DNA from 4 places in the Escherichia albertii genome. Region 1 is predicted to be linked to each of the others. Evidence: predicted binding sites of a transcription regulator. Region 1 holds the regulator's gene; each other region holds the start of a gene.
What was found. The regulator PurR, encoded in region 1, represses purine synthesis genes. The targets are predictions, from matches to a motif close to CANGCAAACGTTTGCNTG.
Positions count from the first base shown of each region.

Region 2: pyrD (quinone-dependent dihydroorotate dehydrogenase) is a predicted target of PurR. The motif match lies at 2,382-2,399, and genes of this name have one in related genera.
Region 3: purM (phosphoribosylformylglycinamidine cyclo-ligase) is a predicted target of PurR. The motif match lies at 1,580-1,597, and genes of this name have one in related genera.
Region 4: gcvT (glycine cleavage system aminomethyltransferase GcvT) is a predicted target of PurR. The motif match lies at 1,202-1,219, and genes of this name have one in related genera.

Region 1 is NZ_CP117568.1:696,043-699,808, forward strand. It holds gene sodB (superoxide dismutase [Fe]) at 1-196, shown strand, start outside; gene cydH (cytochrome bd-I accessory subunit CydH) at 488-577, opposite strand; gene purR (HTH-type transcriptional repressor PurR) at 876-1,901, shown strand; gene punR (DNA-binding transcriptional activator PunR) at 1,898-2,830, opposite strand; gene punC (purine nucleoside transporter PunC) at 2,943-3,766, shown strand, end outside.
Region 2 is NZ_CP117568.1:67,033-70,798, reverse strand. It holds gene PS053_RS00330 (YcbX family protein) at 1-574, shown strand, start outside; gene zapC (cell division protein ZapC) at 571-1,113, opposite strand; gene pyrD (quinone-dependent dihydroorotate dehydrogenase) at 1,287-2,297, opposite strand; gene pepN (aminopeptidase N) at 2,711-3,766, opposite strand, start outside.
Region 3 is NZ_CP117568.1:1,572,865-1,576,630, forward strand. It holds gene uraA (uracil permease) at 1-620, opposite strand, end outside; gene upp (uracil phosphoribosyltransferase) at 709-1,335, opposite strand; gene purM (phosphoribosylformylglycinamidine cyclo-ligase) at 1,660-2,697, shown strand; gene purN (phosphoribosylglycinamide formyltransferase) at 2,697-3,338, shown strand; gene ppk1 (polyphosphate kinase 1) at 3,500-3,766, shown strand, end outside.
Region 4 is NZ_CP117568.1:2,020,057-2,023,822, forward strand. It holds gene gcvT (glycine cleavage system aminomethyltransferase GcvT) at 18-1,112, opposite strand; partial or broken gene PS053_RS23150 (hypothetical protein) at 1,433-1,486, shown strand; gene ubiI (FAD-dependent 2-octaprenylphenol hydroxylase) at 1,560-2,762, opposite strand; gene ubiH (2-octaprenyl-6-methoxyphenyl hydroxylase) at 2,785-3,766, opposite strand, start outside.

The DNA.
Region 1 (3,766 bases):
TAGCGACGGCAAACTGGCTATCGTTTCTACCTCTAACGCCGGAACTCCGCTGACCACCGATGCAACTCCGCTGCTGACCGTTGATGTCTGGGAACACGCTTATTACATCGATTATCGCAATGCTCGCCCTGGCTACCTGGAACACTTCTGGGCGCTGGTGAACTGGGCGTTCGTGGCGAAAAATCTCGCCGCATAATCACTGATGGCAAATGCAACATTGCCTGATGCACTACGCTAATCAGTCCTGCGCAAATGAGGCGTTAACAGTGTATCCGGCGCAATAAATTGCATTTTATCAGTAACCTGTAACGCAGAAGGTACGCCTTCTGCGTTTTTGTTTTATTAACTGTTGGCAACACCAACTGCTTCGGGTCATTTTCTGGCTGACACAAACATCAGCAGTAACAAAACCATTAACTGAACGCTCGGTCATTTTGCTAACAAAGGAAAGAGGATGTGAGGGAACATAAGCTCCCTCGGGAGGAAATCAGTGCAGCGCGGCTGTCAGACCCACGGCCACGATCAAACCCAGAACGATAATAGTTGTTACCAGTGAAAATTTAAGGTCGGTGCTCATCAAGTTTTCTCCTTTCTTATTACCACACAAAAAGTGATATTACGCATTTTTACACACTGCGATGAAAAAATCTCCCGGCATTTATTATGATAAGTGCTTTTACCACTTCCCCTTTTCGTCAAGATCGGCCAAAATTCCACGCTTATACTATTTGCGTACTGGCCATTGACCCCTTTCTGACGCTCCGTGTCGTTTTTTCGGCGTACCGCAACATTTTTGTTGTGCGTAAGGTGTGTAAAGGCAAACGTTTACCTTGCGATTTTGCAGGAGCTGAAGTTAGGGTCTGGAGTGAAATGGAATGGCAACAATAAAAGATGTAGCGAAACGAGCAAACGTTTCCACTACAACTGTATCACACGTAATTAACAAAACACGTTTCGTCGCTGAAGAAACGCGCAATGCCGTGTGGGCAGCGATTAAAGAATTACACTATTCCCCTAGCGCGGTGGCGCGTAGCCTGAAGGTTAACCACACCAAGTCTATCGGTTTGCTGGCGACCAGCAGCGAAGCGGCCTATTTTGCCGAAATTATTGAAGCAGTTGAAAAAAATTGCTTCCAGAAAGGCTATACCCTGATTCTGGGTAATGCGTGGAACAATCTTGAGAAACAGCGTGCCTATCTGTCGATGATGGCGCAAAAACGCGTTGATGGCCTTCTGGTTATGTGTTCTGAGTATCCAGAACCGCTACTGGCAATGCTGGAAGAGTACCGTCATATTCCGATGGTGGTGATGGACTGGGGGGAAGCAAAAGCAGATTTTACCGATGCGGTCATCGATAACGCGTTTGAAGGCGGCTACATGGCTGGACGCTATCTGATTGAACGCGGCCATCGCGAAATCGGCGTTATTCCTGGCCCTCTGGAGCGCAACACCGGTGCTGGCCGTCTGGCTGGCTTTATGAAGGCAATGGAAGAAGCCATGATCAAGGTGCCGGAAAACTGGATTGTACAAGGTGACTTTGAGCCGGAATCCGGTTATCGCGCCATGCAGCAAATCCTGTCGCAATCACACCGCCCTACTGCCGTCTTCTGTGGTGGCGATATTATGGCGATGGGCGCACTCTGCGCCGCTGACGAAATGGGTCTGCGCGTGCCGCAGGATGTTTCGCTGATCGGTTATGATAATGTGCGCAACGCTCGTTATTTTACCCCGGCGTTGACTACTATCCATCAGCCGAAAGATTCACTGGGTGAAACGGCATTCAACATGCTGTTAGATCGTATCGTCAACAAACGCGAAGAACCGCAGTCCATTGAAGTTCATCCACGCCTTATTGAACGCCGCTCCGTAGCTGACGGCCCGTTCCGCGACTACCGTCGCTAATCGTTCACTACGGGAGCCTCTTCCGGTTCCCGTAGCCACTCCTTATTAAGAGTCTCGCTGTCCCCCAGATAGTCCAGCAGCCAGGTCAATGCTGGTGACATATCATTCTGCTGCCAGGTCAGACAACATGCCGAATCAGGGAATGGATTTTCCAGTTCCAGTGCTACCCATTTCTCCTCGTTAAGCCACGGTTTGGCGAAATGCGTCGGCACCATGCCAATACACAATCCAGCGGAAATACACGTTGCTGACGACTCCCAGTCAGGCACTACAAGTCTTTTTTGGTTATCCAGCAGCCAAGTAATACGTTTTGGCAACGTTCGTGAGGTGTCCTCGCGCACCAATGACGGCCAATTACGCAACGTATCATCGCTGAACGGCCCCGCCATAGACGCCAGTGGATGATGGCTGGCGACAACGCAACTCCAGCTTAACATCCCCATATCACGGAAGGCATAACGTCCTCCGACCGGAATCGCTCGTGTCGCGCCAATCGCCAGTTCGACACGCCCGTCGGAAAGCGCATCCCAGACGCCATTAAATACCTCCTGAAAAACCAGAAGCTCGACGTCATCAAAGTGGCGATAAAAATCAACGATCAACTGACGAGTACGCTCTGGCCTGACAATATTATCCACCGCGATGGCTAACTGTCCGCGCCAGCCGTTGGCAATTTGCTGACATTGCTGGCGGGTGATCTGCATTTTTTTGACAACAGAACGCCCCTCTTTTAAAAACCACGCTCCGGCAGCGGTCAATTCCACATCACGGTGACGGCGCTCAAAAAGCGGCACCGCCAGCCACTCCTCCAGTTGACGCACGGTATAGCTGACAGCGGAAGGAACGCGATGCAACTCCTGGGCTGCAGCGCTAAAACTGCCATTTCGCGCTACCGCATCAACAACTTCGAGAGAATATTCTGACCACATAGTTTGCCTGCAAAATTTTTGAAACCAGTCATCAAATATTACCGTTTCACAACAGGAATTTCACTCCCTACACTTTGCGGCGGTGTTTAATTGAAGAATTTAGAGAATATACATGCAACCTGGGAAAAGATTTTTAGTCTGGCTGGCGGGTTTGAGCGTACTCGGTTTTCTGGCAACCGATATGTATCTGCCCGCTTTTGCCGCCATTCAGGCCGATCTGCAAACGCCTGCGTCTGCCGTCAGTGCCAGCCTTAGTCTGTTCCTTGCTGGTTTCGCCGCTGCCCAGCTTCTATGGGGGCCGCTCTCTGACCGTTATGGTCGTAAGCCCGTGTTACTAATCGGTTTAACGATTTTTGCTCTGGGTAGTTTAGGCATGCTGTGGGTAGAAAACGCCGCCACTCTGCTGGTATTGCGTTTTGTACAGGCTGTTGGGGTCTGTGCCGCGGCAGTTATCTGGCAAGCATTGGTGACGGACTACTATCCTTCACAAAAAGTGAATCGCATTTTTGCAACCATCATGCCGCTGGTTGGGCTTTCTCCTGCTCTGGCGCCCCTGTTAGGTAGCTGGTTGTTGGTTCATTTCTCCTGGCAGGCCATTTTCGCCACCCTGTTTGCCATTACCGTGGTGCTGATTTTGCCTATTTTCTGGCTTAAACCCACCACGAAAACGCGTAATGATAGCCAGGATTCACTGACCTTTACCGATCTGCTACGTTCTAAAATCTATCGTGGAAACGTGCTGATTTATGCAGCCTGTTCAGCCAGTTTTTTTGCGTGGCTAACCGGTTCTCCGTTCATTCTTAGCGAGATGGGCTACAGCCCGGCGGTCATTGGTTTAAGTTATGTCCCGCAAACTATCGCGTTTCTGATTGGTGGTTATGGCTGTCGTGCAGCATTGCAGAAATGGCAAGGCAAGCAACTGTTACCATGGCTGTT
Region 2 (3,766 bases), 630 kb from region 1:
CGTAGCAGCATGGGAAGAAGATACCTGGAAAATCATTCGGATAGGCGACGTAGTATTTGATGTAGTGAAACCCTGCAGCCGTTGTATTTTCACGACTATCAGTCCAGAAAAAGGACAAAAGCACCCGGCTGGCGAACCGTTAAAAACGCTGCAATCTTTTCGCACCGCACAAGATAACGGCGATGTCGATTTTGGTCAGAATTTAATTGCCCGCAATAGTGGCGTTATTCGTGTTGGCGATAAGGTGGAAATCCTGGCGACTACCCCGTCAAAAACCTACGGCACGGCTGCTACAGACGATACTGTCGTTACTACGCAGCAACCAGATGCAAACGTAGATATCAACTGGCAGGGACAAATATTTCGCGGTAATAACCAACAGGTATTGCTGGAACAATTAGAAAATCAGGGAATTCGCATACCCTATTCTTGCCGTGCGGGCATTTGCGGAAGTTGCCGCATTCAGCTTTTAGAGGGCGAAGTCACGCCACTGAAAAAATCAGCCATGGACGACGACGGGACTATTCTTTGTTGCAGTTGTGTACCGAAAACTACGCTGAAACTGAAAAGTTAAACGGCTTGCTCAAGGCTGAGACTGTCATAACTCATATGCGGTCTTAGTCTGTCATTCATAATTTTGATGGCATCACCCAGTTGCATAGCGCGCCCGGCGATAACTATGCAAGGTTGCGCCAGTAGACATAGCGCAGCATTTTCACCAGATTCAACGACCAGTAAATTAACTTGTTCGTTGGTGTCGCTCAACCAGACACAGGCGGCATCACCTGGCATCGGCGCCCACATTTCCCCATGAGAAACAAAATGCCAACTTTTCGGCATTTGTGGTTTGAGATATCGAATTGCCACTAGCGCATTGAGTACCAGTTCGGCTTTTTGTTCTTTGGATAAATCTAAATCGCGGCATTTTTCCTCAAAGGAAAAATAGAGCGCGGCGTCATCAACGCAAAATCCCGCAGGAGCAAAGGCATCCGGCGTCAACATTTTACGAGCAAAACGTGAGCGAAATAGCATACCATTGGCTAAATCAAGCATCATACGATCATGCTCTTCATCGTAATACCAACGCCAGTTATCATCTGGTTTAATTCTCATATGCCTCTCTCCTACTCTATAAATTCACCGCCACATATTCCATTGTCGCTTCGATTAATAACCTCAACAAGAAAAGTACAAAATGTCTAAATAAGCAACAACAATGAATATAAAACAACCAGGGCTGAAAATAAAGCCCTGATTATCTTATAAAGAGAAATTGAAAGGAATAATTAGATATGGGTAACGATTTCTTTAATCAGCGGCGGACCTTTAAAAATAAAACCAGAATAAATTTGCACCAGTGAAGCACCCGCTGCAATCTTCTCACGAGCTGCAATTACCGAGTCAATACCGCCCACACCGATGATCGGTAAGCGCCCATTTAATTCCTGCGACAAGCGGCGAATAATTTCCGTGCTTTTTAATTGTAACGGACGACCACTTAACCCACCTGTTTGATCACAATTTTTCATCCCCTGAACTAAAGAACGATCGAGTGTAGTATTAGTCGCAATGACGCCATCAATATTATGACGAACTAAACTATCAGCAACCTGGATCAATTCTTCTTCAGAAAGATCCGGCGCGATCTTCACTGCAATCGGAACATATTTATGATGGATCGCTTGCAGATCATTTTGCTTATTTTTAATTGCAGTTAATAAATCATCCAGGGCTTCACCATATTGCAGGGTACGTAAGCCTGGGGTATTTGGCGATGAAATATTGATGGCGATATATCCCGCGTAGGCATAGATTTTTTCCATACAAATCAGATAGTCATCTTTGCCTTGTTCTACCGGCGTATCTTTATTTTTGCCGATATTAATCCCTAAAACACCGTCGTAATGGGCTTTTTTAACATTCTCAACGAGGTTATCAACGCCGAGATTATTAAAGCCCATGCGGTTGATCAAACCTTCAGCATCAACCAGACGGAAGAGACGCGGTTTATCATTACCTGGCTGAGGGCGCGGGGTGACAGTGCCGATCTCGATCGATCCAAATCCCATTGCTCCCAGCGCATCAATACATTCGCCATCTTTATCAAGGCCAGCAGCCAGACCAAGCGGGTTTTTAAACGTCAGGCCCATGCAGCTAACCGGTTTCGCCGGAACGTTTTGCCGGATTAATGCCTCCAGCGGCGTTCCGGTAATACGACGCAACTGCTGAAAAGTAAACTCATGAGCGCGCTCTGGATCGAGCTGAAAAAGGGCTTTACGAACGAAGGGGTAGTACATGAACTCTCCTGGATTCCCGGTATGCAAACCGGGGGCGTATTATGTGCGAGTTCAGAGCAAAAGGGAATTGACCTGCGGCAATAAATAGCAAACGTTTTCTTATTGCGCTTTTTTTATACTTTTTAAGCTTTTCTTTCTGGTGGCGCCAGGCACGGACATTCGTAATATTGATGCAGATAGCAGGAGATGGTGCGTCGCTATGTTAGGATCAATTCAGCTAGCTGAACTGGAATCGAAAACGCTGCATCGGATGATGCAGCGTGGACGCCCTGAACGACCCGTCCGGCGTCATGATTAATATGTCGGATGCGGCGTGAACATCTTACCTGCCCCACAAAGACTCGCAATTTCAACAGATTAGCAGGTCTGATAAGACGTATCAGCGTCACATCCGGCATTTTGGCTCACTCGTATCAAGCCAGTGCTTTGGTAATCTTCTCGTACAGATCGCCAGAGAGATTTTCCAGGCCTTTCAACTGCTCCAGCGCCGCCCGCATTTTATCCTGACGTTTGGCATCGTAACGTTTCAGGCGAATCAGCGGTTCAATCAGGCGCGAAGCTACTTGTGGGTTCCGGCTGTTCAGGTCGGTAAGCATTTCCACCAGGAACTGATAACCACTGCCATCTTCGGCATGGAATGCTGCTGGGTTGCTGCCCGCAAATGCGCCAATCAACGAACGGATGCGGTTTGGGTTACTCATGGTAAATGAACGATGTTGCAACAGACCACGCACTGTCTCCAGTACATTCGCTGCCGGGCTGGTGGCTTGCAGAATAAACCATTTATCCATCACCAGACCGTCGTGATGCCACTTATCATCGTACTCCTGCATCAGCGCGTCGCGGCATGGCAACTGTGCAGCAACCGCCGCCGAAAGCGCCGCCAGCGCATCGGTCATATTGTTCGCTTCGTGGAACTGCTTACTCACCAGCACATCAGCCAGGTGTGTTTCACCAAAAGCAAGGAAGCGCAGGCAGGCATTACGCAGAGCGCGTTTCGCAATGTCTTCATGTTCAACATGGTACTCGCGCTGGTAATTCGCGTTATAAATAGCCAGCAGTTCATCCGCCAGTTCAGTCGCCAGAGTCCGGGTAAGTGCTTCGCGTACTTCGGCAATGGCTATTGAATCAATAATATCGAACAGTTCCGCCATTTCATTCACGGAAGGCAGCGTCAGGATCTCCGCCGCCAGCGCCGGATCAATCAGCTCATCAAGGAGTACTGCGCGGAAAGCATCGGCAACATGTGCTGGCAGAGACAGCGGCTGCCCTTGCTGATGACGAACAACGTTTAACTTGATATAGGTTGCCAGCAGGCTTTGTGCCGCATCCCAGCGAGAAAAATCATTACGCGCATGACGCATCAGGAAGGTCAGTTGCTGATCGCTCCACTTATATTCCAGTTTCACCGGTGCGGAGAATTCGCACAACAGCGCAGGCACTGGCTGGAAGTAGACATTATCAAAAAC
Region 3 (3,766 bases), 880 kb from region 1:
ATCGGCGTGGTATCGACAATTCCCATCGCGAAGGAGAGCGCGTAACCCACCAGCACGCCAATCAGAATTGGAATAATCGCCAGGAAGCCACGGAACAAAACAGAACCTAAAACCGTAACTGCCAGAGTGGTAATAGAGATGATGATGGTTCTGGAATCTGGCGTTTGCCCTTCAGCAGGCAGTAAGCCCGCCATGCCAGCCGCGACCCCCGCCAACTCCAGACCAATGACGGCAACGATTGCCCCCATTGCCGCAGGTGGAAACAGCACGTCCAGCCAGCCGGTTCCCGCTTTCTTCACAATAAAAGAAACCAGACAGAACAGCACGCCGCACATAATAAAACCGCCCAGCGCGACTTCATAACCTAACGGCAACAACAACAATACCGGGGAAATAAAGGCAAAGCTGGAACCGAGATAAGCAGGGATTTTCCCTTTACAGATGAAGAGATATAGCAGCGTCCCGATACCGTTAAATAACAGTACGGTCGCCGGGTTAATATGAAATAAGACGGGCACCAGGACGGTTGCACCAAACATGGCGAATAAATGCTGCAAACTAAGCGGGATTGTCTGTAAAAGTGGCGGTCTTTCACTCACCCCGATAGCACGGCGCGTCATAGTATTATCCTCTGTATATTTTGTGTTATAGGCGCTTTACTCAAAAAAAAGCCGACTCTTAAAGTCGGCTTTAATTATTTTTTATTCGTTATTTCGTACCAAAGATTTTGTCACCGGCATCGCCGAGGCCCGGAATAATGTATCCGTGCTCGTTCAGCCCCTGGTCAATCGACGCAGTATAAAGTTCAACATCCGGGTGCGCTTTTTCCAGCGCAGCGATACCTTCCGGCGCAGCCACCAGCACCAGCACTTTAATGCTGCTGCAACCTGCTTTTTTCAGCAGGTCAATGGTCGCGATAACGGAACCACCGGTTGCCAGCATTGGGTCGACGATCAGCGCCATACGCTCATCAATGTTCGACACCAGCTTCTGGAAGTAAGGTACCGGCTCCAGCGTTTCTTCGTTACGATACATACCAACTACGCTGATACGCGCGCTCGGAACATTTTCCAGCACGCCGTCCATCATCCCCAGACCCGCGCGCAGAATTGGCACCACGGTAATTTTCTTACCTTTGATCTGGTCGATTTCTACCGGGCCGTTCCAGCCTTCGATGGTTACTTTTTCTGTTTCGAGGTCGGCGGTCGCTTCGTAAGTCAGCAGGCTACCCACTTCGGAAGCGAGTTCACGAAAGCGCTTGGTGCTGATGTCTTGCTCACGCATCAGTCCCAGCTTGTGTTTGACGAGTGGGTGTTTGACTTCCACGATCTTCATACTCTTTCTCCTTTGAGGGGCAGCCACAAAAAAAATCGACGGATTATACCGCCTTTCTTTAAGCTGGCAATATTATTTTCGTTGACTTTAGTCAAAATGATAACGATTTGAGATAAAGTTATTTTATATTCAAATGGTTACGAAAGAAGATTATTCCATCTGAAAACCATTCTTTGCCTTCATGCAAGTTTTCTTTCGCCACACGAATGGTCAAAAGAAGCGAAAAAAGGTTGTGTAAAGCAGTCTCGCAAACGTTTGCTTTCCCTGTTAGAATTGCGCCGAATTTTATTTTTCTACCGCAAGTAACGCGTGGGGACCCAAGCAGTGACCGATAAAACCTCTCTTAGCTACAAAGATGCCGGTGTTGATATTGACGCAGGTAATGCTCTGGTTGGAAGAATCAAAGACGTAGTGAAGAAAACGCGTCGCCCGGAAGTCATGGGCGGCCTGGGCGGCTTCGGTGCGCTGTGCGCGTTGCCGCAAAAATATCGCGAACCCGTGCTGGTTTCCGGCACTGACGGCGTAGGCACCAAGCTGCGTCTGGCAATGGATTTAAAACGTCACGACACCATTGGTATCGATCTGGTCGCTATGTGTGTTAACGATCTGGTGGTGCAAGGCGCTGAACCGCTCTTTTTCCTCGACTATTACGCGACCGGAAAACTGGATGTTGATACCGCCTCTTCGGTGATAAGCGGTATCGCCGAAGGTTGTCTGCAATCCGGCTGTGCGCTGGTGGGCGGCGAAACGGCGGAAATGCCGGGGATGTATCACGGCGAAGATTATGACGTTGCGGGTTTCTGTGTTGGAGTGGTAGAAAAATCAGAAATCATCGATGGTTCTAAAGTTAGCGACGGCGATGTGCTGATTGCTCTCGGATCCAGCGGCCCGCACTCGAACGGCTACTCTCTGGTGCGCAAAATTATTGAAGTCAGCGGTTGCGACCCACAAACCACCGAACTCGACGGCAAACCGTTAGCCGATCATCTACTGGCGCCCACTCGCATTTATGTGAAATCAGTGCTGGAGCTAATCGAAAAAGTTGATGTGCACGCCATTGCTCACCTGACCGGCGGCGGCTTCTGGGAAAATATTCCGCGTGTATTACCGGAAAACACTCAGGCAGTCATTGATGAATCCTCCTGGCAGTGGCCGGCAGTGTTTCACTGGCTGCAAACAGCAGGCAACGTCAGCCGCCATGAAATGTATCGCACCTTCAACTGCGGCGTCGGGATGATTATCGCCGTGCCTGCTCCGAAAGTGGACAAAGCCCTCGCCCTGCTCAATGCCAACGGTGAAAACGCGTGGAAAATCGGTATCATCAAAGCTTCTGATTCCGAACAACGCGTGGTTATTGAATAATGAATATTGTGGTGCTTATTTCCGGCAACGGAAGTAATTTGCAGGCAATTATTGATGCCTGCAAAGCCAACAAAATTAAAGGCACCCTACGGGCAGTTTTCAGTAATAAGGCCGACGCGTTCGGCCTTGAACGCGCCCGCCAGGCCGGTATTGCAACACATACACTTGTCGCCAGCGAGTTTGACAGCCGTGAAGCTTATGATCGGGAGTTGATTCATGAGATCGACGTTTACTCTCCCGATGTCGTGGTACTGGCCGGTTTTATGCGCATTCTCAGCCCGGCATTTGTTTCCCACTATGCCGGGCGTTTGCTGAATATCCACCCCTCCCTGCTACCGAAATATCCCGGCTTGCATACCCATCGTCAGGCACTGGAAAACGGCGATGAGGAACATGGTACATCGGTGCATTTCGTGACCGATGAACTGGATGGCGGCCCGGTTATTTTACAGGCTAAAGTTCCGGTTTTTGCCGGTGATACGGAAGATGAAATTACAGCCCGCGTGCAAACTCAGGAGCACGCCATTTACCCACTGGTGATTAGCTGGTTTGTCGATGGTCGCCTGAAAATGAACGAAAACGCCGCATGGCTGGATGGTCAGCGTCTGCCGCCGCAGGGCTATGCCGCTGACGAAGAGTAGTATCCCCTTTTAAAGCGCCAGTGTTGGCGCTTTATCTCATCTGTAAATCGCAGGCCCCAGCAGTTTTTTTCCCCCTTTTCTGGCATAGTTGGACATCTGTCAATATTGCTCGCCATAATATCCAGGCAGTGTCCCGTGAATACAACGGAGTAAAAGTGGTAATGGGTCAGGAAAAGCTATACATCGAAAAAGAGCTCAGTTGGTTATCGTTCAATGAACGCGTGCTTCAGGAAGCGGCGGACAAATCTAACCCGCTGATTGAAAGGATGCGTTTCCTGGGGATCTACTCCAATAACCTTGATGAGTTCTATAAAGTCCGCTTCGCCGAGCTGAAGCGACGTATCATTATTAGCGAAGAACAAGGCTCTAATTCTCACTCCCGCCACCTGCTGGGAAAAATTCAGTCCCGGGTGCTGAAAGCCGATCAG
Region 4 (3,766 bases), 1.3 Mb from region 1:
ATCTCCAAAAAAGTAAATCACGCGACGGCTTTGCCGTTACGCACAAAAACAGGTTTAGTCACTTTAACCGGCATCTCACGGTTGCGAATTTGCACAATCGCCGTTTCGCCAATGCCTTCCGGCACGCGCGCCAGCGCAATGCTGTAACCCAGCGTCGGGGAGAACGTCCCGCTGGTGATAATGCCTTCATGCTGATTGCCCTGCGCATCGGTAAAACGTACCGGCAGTTCATTACGCAGCACGCCTTTTTCGGTCATCACCAGGCCAACTAATTTTTCTGTGCCATGTTCACGCTGCGCTTCCAGGGCTTCGCGACCGATAAAGTCACGATCTGCCGGTTCCCAGGCGATGGTCCAGCCCATGTTGGCGGCTAAAGGAGAAATGGTTTCGTCCATCTCCTGACCATAAAGATTCATACCCGCCTCCAGACGCAGCGTGTCACGCGCGCCCAGGCCACATGGCTTAACGCCCGCTTCTACCAGCGCGCGCCAGAAATCCGCCGCTTTTTCATTGGGCAGCGCAATTTCGTAGCCCACTTCACCGGTATAACCGGTGGTGGCAATAAACAGATCGCCCGCCTGCACGCCAAAGAAGGGTTTCATCCCTTCCACCGCCTGACGCTGAGCATCATTAAACAGTGTGGCAGCTTTTGCCTGCGCATTCGGCCCTTGTACGGCAATCATGGAGAGGTCATCACGAACGGTAATTTCGATGCCAAAAGGTTCAGCGTGTTGGGTAATCCAGGAGAGGTCTTTTTCGCGGGTGGCGGAGTTGACAACGAGGCGGAAGAAATCTTCAGTGAAGTAGTAGACGATGAGGTCATCTATCACCCCGCCAGAGGCATTTAACATCCCCGAGTAAAGGGCTTTTCCGCTTTTGGTGAGCTTCGCCACATCGTTCGCCAGCAGATAACGCAGAAACTCCCGGGTGCGACTGCCGCGAAGATCGACGATGGTCATATGTGACACATCAAACATTCCCGCATCGGTGCGTACCGCGTGGTGTTCGTCGATTTGCGAACCATAATGCAGCGGCATCATCCAGCCGTGGAAATCCACCATGCGAGCGCCGCAAAGCGTGTGTTGTTCGTACAAAGGTGTCTGTTGTGCCATCTTGTCCTCATTGAATAAGCGGGGCTGACAACTTTTTCACGGTGAAATCATCACCACGAAACCCAGCATCGGAGCCACTCCCGGTCCCCAACGCAATCGTTCTCTTTTCCCTGAACTTACCACCGAAACAGACGGTTAACCATAAGGTAAAATTGATCATCACATTAGCTTATGGTTAAAAAATGCCAAAATCTCAACAGAATAAAAAACTAAAAAATATTCATATTCTTATGCAAACACACCATATTCAGACAACGAATTCATATAAGCCAATATTAAGAACTAAAAAGATGTCAGAAATCACCAAACCCAAAAAATGAGACATTAGAAAATATAATGCGAAATTGCAGGTGAAATTAGTTTATTTCAAATGAGGAAAATCTCCCGGCGAAAAAACCGGGAGATAAAAGTGTGATGGGTATCAAATAAACAGCAGAGGGGAAATTTTTAACGCAGCCATTCAGGCAAATCATTTAATCCCATTGCCTGACGGATAAGTTGCGGTTTAACGCCAGGAAGCGTATCGGCCAGTTTCAGCCCAATATCGCGCAGTAGTTTTTTCGCCGGATTAGCCCCGGAAAACAGATCGCGGAATCCCTGCATACCTGCCAACATCAACGCCGCGCTGTGTTTGCGGCTACGCTCATAGCGACGCAGGTAAATGTACTGCCCGATGTCTTTACCCTGACGATGCAACCGTTTCAGTTCAGCAATCAGCTCCGCGGCATCCATAAAGCCGAGATTCACGCCCTGGCCTGCCAACGGATGAATGGTATGCGCGGCGTCGCCCACCAGCGCCAGACGGTGCGCGGCAAACTGGCGCGCATAGCGCCCCGTCAACGGGAACACCGGGCGTTCACTCTCAACCTTGCATAAGCCCAGGCGATTATCAAAAGCGATATTTAACGCGCGATTAAATTCCTCTTCGCTTGCCTGCTGCATCCGTTTCGCTTCCTGTGGTGCTAATGACCAAACAATTGAGCAAAGATGCGTATCGCTAAGCGGCAAAAAGGCCAGAATGCCTTCGCCGTGGAAAATCTGGCGCGCCACTGCTTCATGCGGCTCTTCCGTGCGAATAGTCGCCACCAGCGCGTGATGCTGATAATCCCAGAAAGTCAGCGGAATATCGGCTTTGTTGCGCAACCAGGAATTAGCGCCGTCTGCGCCAATCACCAGACGCGCCGTTAACATACTGCCGTCTTTCAACGTCAGGAAGGTTTCGTTCTCTCCCCAGGCAACCTGCTGTAATTCTGCGGGGGCTAACAGGCTGATATCTGACGACTGCTGCGCTTTGTTCCACAGCGCGTAGTGAATGACTGAATTTTCAACGATATGCCCAAGATGGCTATAGCCCATGCTTTGATCATCAAACGAGATGTGACCAAAACTGTCTTTATCCCACACTTCCATGCCGTGATAGCAGCTAGCTCTGCGGGAGAGGATCTCCTGCCAGACGCCAAGACGGGTGAGTAATTTTTCGCTGGCGGCATTGATAGCCGAAACGCGCAGTTGTGGTGGTGCATCCGCCGCCAGAGGTTCCGGTACGCGCTGCTCCAGTACGGCGACGCGTAATCCGCTCCCCTGTAAGCCGCAGGCAACCGCCAGCCCCACCATGCCGCCGCCAACAATGGCTACATCAACACTTTGCATTGTTTATTCCTTAAAGCCGCCTTCAACGCGCTACCCAACCGAGGGTGCGCTGCGCCAGCACATCGCGTGCCGGAGTGAATAATTCCATCGCCATCAGCCCGAGGTTACGCCCGGCAATCAGCGGCGCCCAACGGTTGGCAAAGAGATGCACCAGACTGTCCGTGACGCTAATGGTTGCTTCGCGATCGCTCTGCCGACGCTGCTGATAACGGCACAATACGCCGTAATCACCAATATCTTCTGCACGCTCCTGCGCCTGAGTCAGAGTTTCCGCAAGACTCATCACATCACGCATACCAAGGTTGAATCCTTGCCCGGCGATCGGGTGCAGGGTTTGCGCCGCATTACCTACCAGCACGGTACGATGGGTAATAGGTTTGGCAGCGCGAGTTAACGCCAGCGGATAAGCACTGCGTTTTCCTGCATGGGTAATTTGCCCCAGTCGCCAGCCAAAGGCAGACTGGAGTTCACGGCAAAACTTCTCGTCGCTCCACGCCAGCACCTCTTCGCGCCGTTCCAGTGGATGACACCAGACCAACGAACAGCGTTCGTCAGACATCGGCAACATCGCCAGCGGGCCATGTTGTGTGAAGCGTTCAAAAGCGCGCCCTTCGTGCGCAACGGAAGTCGCAACGTTGGCAATCACTGCCAGTTGTTCGTAAGGCTCCTGCTGCCAGTCAACGCCGCACGCGGTGGCTAACGCTGAATGGGTGCCGTCAGCCGCCGCCAGCACACTGCCCGTCAGCGCCTCGCCACTCTCCAGCGTCACTTCAACGTGGCTCTGAGTACGGGCAACGTTAGCCACGCGATCAGGGCAATGCAGCGTTACGCCAGGTGCTTTGCGCAGCAATGCAAACAACCGTTGCCCGACATTGTGCAATTCGACAACCTGCCCCAACGCCGCCAGTTGGTAATCTTCTGCAGCGAGGGTGACGAATCCGGCATGACCGCGATCGCTGACATGCACGGTAGTGATGGCGGTTGCGCAATCAGCCAGAGATTGC